Regions from separate parts of the Paenibacillus sp. S02 genome, predicted to be linked through region 3. Evidence: predicted binding sites of a transcription regulator. Region 3 holds the regulator's gene; each other region holds the start of a gene.

Region 1 (3,242 bases), 750 kb from region 3:
TAACCATCAGGGGCGTTATTTGGCGACAGGTTACTATAATCCAGCTTCACAAATTACAGTGCGTGTAATGTCCTACGAGCCGCTGGAAGCAATGGATCAAAACTTTTTTGCCCAACGCTTTCGCAAATGTCTGGAGCACCGCGAACGTTTTGTGACCGGGGGAGACGCTTATCGGTTGGTGTACGGCGAGGCTGATTTTTTGCCTGGGCTGATTGTAGATCGATTTGGTGATGTGTTAGTCGTGCAGTTGTTAACGCTTGGCATGGATCGGCGCAGGGAAGAAATCAGGGATGCGCTCGTTGAAGTAGTGGGTCCTGTTGGTATATATGAGCGCAGTGATGTATCCATCCGTGAGCTGGAAGGATTGGAACAAACGAAGGGTCCTTTGTACGGTGATTGCCCGCGTCATGTGGTGGTGACGGAAAATGGCCTGCAAATCAAGGTTGATATCGTAGAGGGCCAGAAGACGGGGTATTTCTTTGACCAGCGTGAAAATCGTGCGGCTATAGCACCGTTGATGACAGGTTGGGGAGCACGTAGTGGAATTACGCTACAAGAAGTAGCGGCAGACTCAGGCGATGCGGGCACAACGGTCATGAAGCCAGTGAATAAAAGTGGTAAGGTTGTTGAATTCCCATTCTGGGATGGCGCAACCGTATTGGAATGTTTTTCGCATACGGGAAGCTTTACGCTCAATGCATGTAAACATGGTGCTAAAAAAGTAACTTGTCTTGATATTTCTGAGCATGCGATTGAAAGTGCGCGGGATAATGTCAAGCTGAACGGTTTTGAGGAACGCGTTGAGTTTGTCGTCGACGATGCTTTTCAATATTTGCGCAATCAAGTGAAGGGTGTAGAGGAACGCAATGCACGAGCCGGGGGCAAAGGAGATACATCCAAGCCGCTGACAGCAGGTGGCGGACGCACCTTTGACGTGGTCATTCTTGATCCACCAGCCTTTGCCAAAACGAAGAATGCTGTCCAAGGAGCTACACGTGGATATAAAGATATAAACCTGCACGGGATGAAGCTGGTCAATGAGGGCGGCTATCTAGTGACAGCGAGCTGCTCGTTCCATATGCGGCCAGAGTTGTTTTTAGATACCATTAAGGAAGCGGCGGCAGATGCCGGTAAAATCCTTCGTCTGGTAGACTGGAGAGCGGCTGGTAAAGACCATCCTCAAATTTTGGGTGTGGAGGAAGGCCATTACTTGAAATTCGCCATCTTTGAGGTGCGCAGCCGGACACAGCTGTAGGTTTCATACAAGGTCAAAGTCAATCGCCTTTTTGGTGATTAAATAGGTAAAATAGACTCGTTTAGGTATAAATCAGTCCTGTAGAGAAGGCGTGCACCAAGCCAATCTGCGGGACTGATTTGTTTTTTTAGAGGGAGGAAGAATTGCTACAACATGGCAAACGTACGTTCTTTTCTCCCTTGCCTGATATGCTATACTGTTTAATAGAATGTTGTTCGTTGGAAAGGAGGCCGCATCATGTCGGTCCGCTTGTTGATTGGCCGCTCTGGGAGTGGTAAAAGTACGTTAATCCGCAATGAAATGACGTCTATGTTACGCGAGGAGCCGCTAGGTAAGCCTATGCTGTTACTTGTACCGGAGCAATCGTCATTTGCTTCTGAGCATGCGTTACTTACAGAAGCCGGAAACGGTATTCAGGGGTCGGTGCGCGCCCAAGTGATGGGATTTCATCGTCTTGCCTATTTAGTTATGCAGGAAACCGGGGGTTCAGCACTGGTGCCTGTAACGGAAGAAGGCAAGAAGATGCTTTTATATAAAATTATTCGTCGTCGCAAGAATGAACTGAGTTTGTTTAAGGATTCGGGAGACCAGCTCGGCTTTGTGGATCGGTTGAATACATTGTTTACGGAGCTAAAGCAGTATGGAAATGATACTTGGTCTGTACCGGAGCAACTGGAGCGAATGAACGCTGCTGAAGAGTCAACTCCGATTTTGCGCGGCAAGCTCAAAGATATCAGTCTAATCTATGAGGATTTTGAACGAGAGCTGACGCTTAAATATATTGACGGTGAAGATACGCTGCGCATGCTGGCAGAACAGATTGCTGAGTCTTCCCTTGTGCGTGGGGCAGATATTTGGATGGATGGCTACCGCAGGTTTACACCACATGAATACAAGGTGGTGGAGCAGCTTATGCTGCACGCTTCTTCGTTGACAGTGGCGCTGACTTGCAACCGCAGCTACGAGAGCGGACAGCTTCCGCATGAGCTGGATTTGTTTCATCCTTCGGCGGCTACGTATGTAAAGCTCAAAGGAATGGCAGACGAGCTGATGATAGAGACGCAGACTCAATTACTGCGCCCTGATCCGCTGCCGAGATTTAAGGAGCGTCCAGCGTTAGCGTATTTGGAGGCTAACTTTGAACATCGTACAGGGTTACGGAATCAGGAACAACGGATGCGGCTGCAGCAGCTACGAGAGCAGTGGACAGAAGAACAGCCGGAAGGCATAAAACTGTACACTGCGGCTAATCGCCGTGCAGAGCTGGAAGGGGCTGTACGCGAGATGCGTCGTCTGGCCCGAGATGAGGGCGCTCGTTATCGGGAGATGGCTCTGTTTGTACGTCATATTGAAGATTATGAGCCATGGGTGGAACCGATATTCAAACAATATGAGGTTCCAGTATTTCTGGATCAGCGGAGAAGTGTATTGCATCATCCCTTAGTGGAATTGATTCGGGCTTCGCTGGATATCGTGCAGCGTCGTTGGCGATATGAGGATGTATTCCGTGCGGTCAAAACAGACCTTCTCCTGCCGCTGGATGGTCGGGTGAGCCGTGAGGAGATGGACCGTTTGGAAAACTATGTACTAGCCTGCGGAATACAAGGCAGCCGTTGGACAGACGGTCGCCCGTGGCAGGCTGTGCCCAGCTTGTCACTGGAGCTGGAGGAGCAGGAACGGAACCGTCAACGGGATGAAACGTTGGATTTGATGGAACTGTGCCGGGATGTGATCGTGACGCCTTTACGTGCGTTTGAGAAACGTGTGGGCAAGGCACGAACTGCACTTGAGAAGTGTGAAGCGGTATATCTGTTACTGGAGGATGCAGAAATCGGCCACAAGCTGGACGCCTTCATTCATCAGGCAGAGGAAGCAGGAAAACCTGAGCAGGCGAAAGAGCATCGTCAGGTATGGGATGCAGTGCTTGAACTACTGGATCAAATCGTCGAAATGATGGGTGACGAGAGGCTGGATACCTCTTTGTTTG
Region 2 (3,242 bases), 330 kb from region 3:
CGCAATGTAAATGGCAGGCAGCGTAAAAGCGATCAAAAAGCTCATCATTCGAATCGTTCTTAGAAATGAACTAATAATCCAACGGCCGTGATAATCATCTGGGCTTTGGTAAAATGCAAAAAAAGAGACGGGAGCTATTAGAGCAGTTGGGCTACCTTCAGCCAAAATCGCTATCCGTCCCTCCATTAGATTGGCGGTCACACGATCCGGTCGTTCCGTGCTGAGCTGTTGAGGGAAGAGGGAAAAAGGGTTGTCCTCAATAAACTCTTGAATAAAACCGGGGGGGAGCACCATATCGGAGGAGATCGCTTTAATTCTCGTTTTCACTGCTTCCACTAGCTCAGGATTAGCCAAGTCTTGAACATAGACAATAGCGATTTTAGTCCGGGTTTTAGATCCCACATAAAAGTAGCGTACAACCAGTGACGGTGTGACAATTTGTTTGCGAATCAGATTTAGATTGATGGATAACTGCTCAATGAATCCATTGTGCGGTCCGCGAATAATCCCTTCGTTTTCTGGTTCGTCTGTACTGCGAGCATACGTCTTTTCGGAAGAAAGGATAAAAAATTCTTCCGCTCCATTTATCATAAAAATGCAATATCCCTGAATAAGCGAATCAGCAGCATTTTGAAGGTCGGTGTCTTTTTGACTGCTTAAGGTGGTGAACATTTGATGAGAGACTGCATCGGTTTTCTCATATAAGGCACTCAGGATATGAGTTTGAATCATCTCCTGATCTACGAGCGAATCAATATAGAGCAGCATACCGTCTTTGCCGTCAACGGAAATCGCCTGCTTTTTTAAATCATCCGTGTAAAAAAGTGCTTGCTCAATAAAGGAAATATTTCTGCTTAATTCAACGGAAGCTGCGTCATGTCCAGCCAAGAGAGCACCTCCATTTTGGATGAGATAGGCATAATGTGTGCCAAATGGACTGAGTTTATCCATGATCTGGTGACTTATCCATTCTTGAATCACCTTCACTTCACGTAATGCAATAGTTTTATACTAGAATTTAGGTTGATAAATGGGAAGTGGGTTGGTTATTTTGCAGGGAATGAAAATTAATCGTGCAAGAACTAGAGACGAGATTACAAGGGGGCTTAATCTTGGGAGGGGTCAATTCCCAGATAATGTCCCAGTTTCCGTCGGACCTCGCTGCGGGCAAAGGATGAAAGCATGAAAAATCGCCTTTGATAGCCGCGGCACACATACAAAACCTCTATGCCTTCATGATTTCGGATTTCGCTGTAAATTTTAACCCCTAGTGTTTTCATTCGCGCCTTTGTCTCTGCTAATTGAACAGCTACGCGCTGTTGTACTCCAGTCAGGCTACGAACATACAAATCGGGCATTTTTAGAGGAGAGGTATTTATAATACGAATGTCTCGTTCCAGCACATCCAGCACAAGAGTTAGAAGTACACAGATCTTGATCAGCCCTGCGTCTTCTTCAGAAGGCAAAGGAGCTTTATTCTTGTAGTTCAGTATCTTTTGGTTTGGCATAAAAATCTCCTTTACTCCGAGTAAGAATACAATATATAATTAGTGTATAGAACATATGTTCTGTTTATACCTCCCTCATCATAGGAATTTTTCTATGGCTAAAGCAATCATCAATTATTGGAAAAGGGGTAGGGAGCGATACCCTATGTGCCATTGTGTAAAGAATTCATGCGTTTATCGCCAATGACAGTTAAACAGAGTTTATGTTAAGCTAATGGATAAAAACTTACATAAAAGGGGAGATCGTTCTGACTGCGGTCAGCCTTTACTATTTAAATTAAGAAAGTGGAGAAAGAAGGTATACATATTGTCACGTTCGTTATATGCAGCTTTATTATTGTTGAGCCTCATTTGGGGCGGTTCGTTTATGTTTATCAAGGTGTTGTTGCTACATCAAGTAGGGCCGTGGACGATTGTATTTCTCAGATCCAGCTTTGGATTTATTTTTATCGTCTTATTAATGCTACTTATGCGCAGGCCGTTTAAAATCAAAAGCATTCCGTGGAAATCGGTTATTCTGGTAGCTTTGGTCAACATGGTTCTGCCATGGACATTGATCGGTTTTAGCGAGACCAGAATAGCTAGCAGCATGGCTTCTGTATTGAATGCCACCACGCCAATATGGACCATGTTGGTGGGGCTTGTTTTTTTCGGGGCTATTTTTCATCGAATGCAGTGGTTAGGAATGGGTCTCGCTTTTGTAGGAATCATTATTTTATTGGGTATTAATCCTGCATCTATTATTTCTGTTGATCCTGTGGGTTTTGGATGTATGCTGCTTGCGACTCTCTGCTACGGATTTGGAACACAGCTCTCCAAACGTTTTCTCTCCAATCTTTCCATGTATCAGGCTACTTTTTCGACACTGTTTGGTGCTGCGGTAGGGGGTGGTATTATGATGGCAATTGTGGAGAGACCTGATTTGTCGATTGTTTCTGACCCAGGTGTATTGGGTTCTCTTATAGGACTGGGAGTTTTGGGATCAGGAGTAGCATATATTTTGTTCAACTACATGATTTTGCGGGGGAGTGCGGAATTTGCTTCTTCGGTGACGTATTTTGTACCAGTAAGTGCCATTGTATGGGGCTTTTTGCTCTTGAATGAACATATCGGCTGGAACGTTCTGACCGGGCTGGTCCTTATACTTGGAGGCGTGTTTATGGCCAACCAGCGTAGAACCGCCAAATTAAGTGGATAATAATCTAAACAGAAATAAAATACGCTTTGGTTATTATATTAAATGTGCATTCGCCAAACCTTCGGTATAATGCGTTAATTCGCACATACAATAAAGCATGCTCACACATAAAATAAAATATGGTGCAGCAAAAAAGCAAGCTGTTTAGCAGGTGACAAGGTGTGGTATAATAAATTATAGAATTATATGTACCACAGAAATGTCGGAGTTTTATTCCACAAAAGAAAGGATCAGGATACCATGTGTCCCCGAAGGATACTTCCCCAAAGGACGATTTGGAAACGATTTGATCTGTCTTATACTTAGCTTTTCCGCGGAGTAACGTCAAGTTGCGAAAGCCAACTCTGCGGAAGAGGGGATTGTACATGCGAAGGACCAAGTCCTCCAGGCACATCTTACCCGGTAGCTTCCGTAAGAGTGGGTTCATCCACATCAAACTTACGAGAAACCGAGGGAGCCTGTATGAGGAAAACTTACGAATCTATCGTGAACAATGGAGCACTGAGACAGATTGCTGTCATGTTGCTCGGAACATG
Region 3 (3,242 bases):
CGATTATTAACGTCTGCGTTGTCTATCATTTACGCTAAACAGATTAACAGCCAGTGCGTTACCTCTTGCACGCGCAGTGGCTCTTTGAGTGGAACGGATGTTTAATCTTCTTCTTCTCAAATCACGTTTGCAATGTCTTCTGCTCATATTATCACCTCCCTTCAAAGAAATGAAGGTGCGGTTAAATCTTAGTGGCGTTTATGCTTACGCTTGGAAATTTTGATATTCAAGGCATTGGTTGCTAGTGCATTTCCGCTTCCTGTTTTAGCAGCTGCGGCTTGAAAGACTTTAACGACCAGATATCTGTTTTTCCCGATGCGATGCTTATACGTTTTAACTCTATTTCTGATCATCTGCATATCTCCTTTGCTTAGTTCTGCTATATACATATGTCAATTGTGATAGTAATGTATCAGCATAAATCTATTAAAAGCAAAAAGAAGCTAGTACCTATATTCCTAATGGTTAATAAAAAAACTCATGCGAACCTGTCTTCGCCTTTTCAACTTTACGTTGCAGGAGAATGTTACAGGCAGGTCGGCATGAGTCTAATAGTATAGATAAAGATAATAGGCAGTTAGTATGAAAATTATTTACTATTAAGAGTGTTAAGTTTTTTCTCGTAGTACGCCTCTTGAGCAAGAATATGATTCAGTTGTTCAGAGAGCTGTTTATATTCTTGGCTGTCTTCTGGATAATTATTTCTTTCGAAAATTACAGCTTCGAGTTGCTTTTCTAAATACCTGAAATGGATAAGTATTTGTATGTACTGAATACGGTCGTAGGTTGTTATGTGTGAGTTCTCTTTTGCATACAAATGATCCATTGTTGGAACTACACAGCTTATGGCGATAAATATCACAACAAACGCTGAAATTACAAGTTTTTTCATTTAATTCCTCCTACAGAGCTATGAGTAGTTAATATACCATATTTATCTAAAACAAAAAAAGATCTATTAGTTTTGCCCATGACAGTATAGCTGCTCAAGATCAGTGGGGGATTATTTGAGATGAGGAGGCTGAATTTATAGTAGAAAAAATAGGAATAGGTTGCTGAAATGAAAAAATAGTTGTGAGATACATAATAGCAATACAAAACCGGCTTGCCCTAGGCAGCCGGTTTTGTATTAGTGGATAGATTAACGGGGAAGAAAGAACGAGAAATCAGTGGAAGTCCCGGAAGAGTCCTACAACCTTGCCCAAAATGCTGACGTGTGTCAGGCGAAGCGGTTCAAAGGCTGGATTTTCAGGTTGAAGCCGGATATGATCTTTTTCTTTGTAGAAGGTTTTAACTGTAGCTTCGTCTTCATCTGTCATAGCTACAACAATATCACCATTATCAGCGGTCTGCTGCTGACGTACGATTACATAGTCTCCGTTAGCAATCCCAGCCTCAATCATGCTTTCGCCTACAACAGATAACATGAATATTTTATCCTCACCAACAAAGTGTTGGGGAAGAGGAAAGTAATCTTCAATATTTTCTGTCGCCGTAATAGGAAGACCAGCGGTTACTTTGCCGACGACGGGGACACGACTAATGGAGTAATTAATCAAGTTGCTGTTATCCGATTCGTCTTGACCGAGTAACTCAATAGCCCGTGGTTTTGTAGGATCGCGGCGAATGAGTCCTTTTTTCTCTAAACGATCCAAATGACCATGAACCGTAGAACTGGAGGCTAATCCGACAGCCTCGCCTATTTCGCGTACAGAAGGGGGGTATCCCTTTAGACGCACTTCATTGCGGATAAATTCAAGAATGGCCTGCTGGCGGCTCGAAATCTTAGACATACCGTATCAACCCCATTTAGTAACGTTTGGGAAAATTATAGCATAGAACCTCCGTTCGTACAAACATAAGTTCTAAATAATCCCTGAAAATAATTGCGAACTTTTGTTCTCTTTTCTATTGAACAAAACAAACGTTCGTGTTATATTGTGAAAACATAAGAACAAACGTTTGGAGGACACAGCCAATGATGAAATATAGCACTTATCAAAGTATTTTTCCGATGAATTTAGAAAATTTACAGGAGACCCGAAAAGAGGGTAGGGCGCGTTTTATGCAGATTATTACCAATACTCTTTTACTTAAGCTTCTTATTATAGTGATTGTTGCTTGGATTGCAGGGGCAGGTGTAATTACGGTTTTCGCAGCACCTTCAGCTTCCAAAGAAGAAGTGACTAAACTGACCGTACAACCTGGGGATACGTTGTGGGAGATTGCCGCAAATCATAAACCGGAACGAATGGATACACGGGTATATATAGAAGGAATTGTGCGGATTAACGGTTTGGAGGATCGGGGAGTGCAGGCAGGTCAGGTACTCAAGCTTCCTAACTTCTGATCTATAGATTATTAGAGCTTGTCAGGGAGCGCAATACGGGAGCCTTGACAAGCTCTTTTCTACATGTCAAAGTGTATTATATCTTTGCTTTTATGGAGGGGACACAATTTGGATATAGACAGCTTGGTACAGCGCATTAATGAATTAGCGCGCAAAGCAAAATCCGAGGGTTTGACGGAAGAGGAAGCCACAGAGCGCGCCAATCTTCGGGAAATTTATTTAGGTAACATTCGCCGTAATTTTCGGCAGCAGCTTGAGACGATTGAATTTGTGGACGATGATACATCGAAAGGAAATGACGGGCTGAAGCATTAATGTTGTTAAAGCGCCCAAGCCTGCAATTTGCCTTTTGTTTTAGGTACCTTTCATGGTATCTATATAGATCAGCTTTGAGGCAATTGTTTTAATGTAATATATCTGGGAAGGAATTGAGAGATGGCCCGATCATTTGAAAGAAAAGTACGCAAAAACACAGCGCATTTAAATAAATCGCGCAAAAAGCAAGGCATTCAAACCATTAGCGGCGCAGGTTCTGCAATGGATATTTTCCGTGGCCGTAACATTACTGTGCCAATTATGCTGGCTGGTCTTTCTGTATTGTACATGCTTATGAGTTACTTTTTGACTAAGACCGGTATGCGAGGGATGGATTGGCTTGTATTCGGCCTGTACTTGATGCTGGCTGTTATCTTTTTTATCCGTCGTCCTTATCTGAAAGTGGGAAAGGATACTCTCTATATGCTGAAAGGTGGTAGAGAACGTCCAATGACGGCAGGGGACATGAAAGCCATCAAGATTGAAAAGGGTTACGTAACTGTTGAAAGAAAAGGTAAGGGCGGTAATTTTATTTTCACAAAATCATTAGGTCGCTATGACACGGATGCCATTGCAG

What was found. The regulator LexA, encoded in region 3, represses DNA repair genes until DNA is damaged. The targets are predictions, from matches to a motif close to CGAACATATGTTCG.
Region 1: addB (helicase-exonuclease AddAB subunit AddB) is a predicted target of LexA. The motif match lies at 1,413-1,426, and genes of this name have one in related genera.
Region 2: KAI36_RS16165 (YhjD family protein) is a predicted target of LexA. The motif match lies at 1,557-1,570, and genes of this name have one in related genera.

The regions. Positions count from the first base shown of each region.
Region 1 is NZ_CP073682.1:4,055,821-4,059,062, reverse strand. Features, by position in the region: gene KAI36_RS17985 (class I SAM-dependent rRNA methyltransferase) at 1-1,255, shown strand, start outside; gene addB (helicase-exonuclease AddAB subunit AddB) at 1,493-3,242, shown strand, end outside.
Region 2 is NZ_CP073682.1:3,633,966-3,637,207, reverse strand. Features, by position in the region: gene KAI36_RS16170 (spore germination protein) at 1-888, opposite strand, end outside; gene KAI36_RS16165 (YhjD family protein) at 1,107-1,508, opposite strand; gene KAI36_RS16160 (DMT family transporter) at 1,816-2,706, shown strand; gene KAI36_RS16155 (YitT family protein) at 3,169-3,242, shown strand, end outside.
Region 3 is NZ_CP073682.1:3,303,455-3,306,696, reverse strand. Features, by position in the region: gene KAI36_RS14535 (hypothetical protein) at 7-147, opposite strand; gene KAI36_RS14530 (hypothetical protein) at 189-353, opposite strand; gene KAI36_RS14525 (hypothetical protein) at 590-892, opposite strand; gene lexA (transcriptional repressor LexA) at 1,167-1,793, opposite strand; gene KAI36_RS14515 (LysM peptidoglycan-binding domain-containing protein) at 1,982-2,350, shown strand; gene KAI36_RS14510 (DUF896 domain-containing protein) at 2,459-2,665, shown strand; gene KAI36_RS14505 (hypothetical protein) at 2,786-3,242, shown strand, end outside.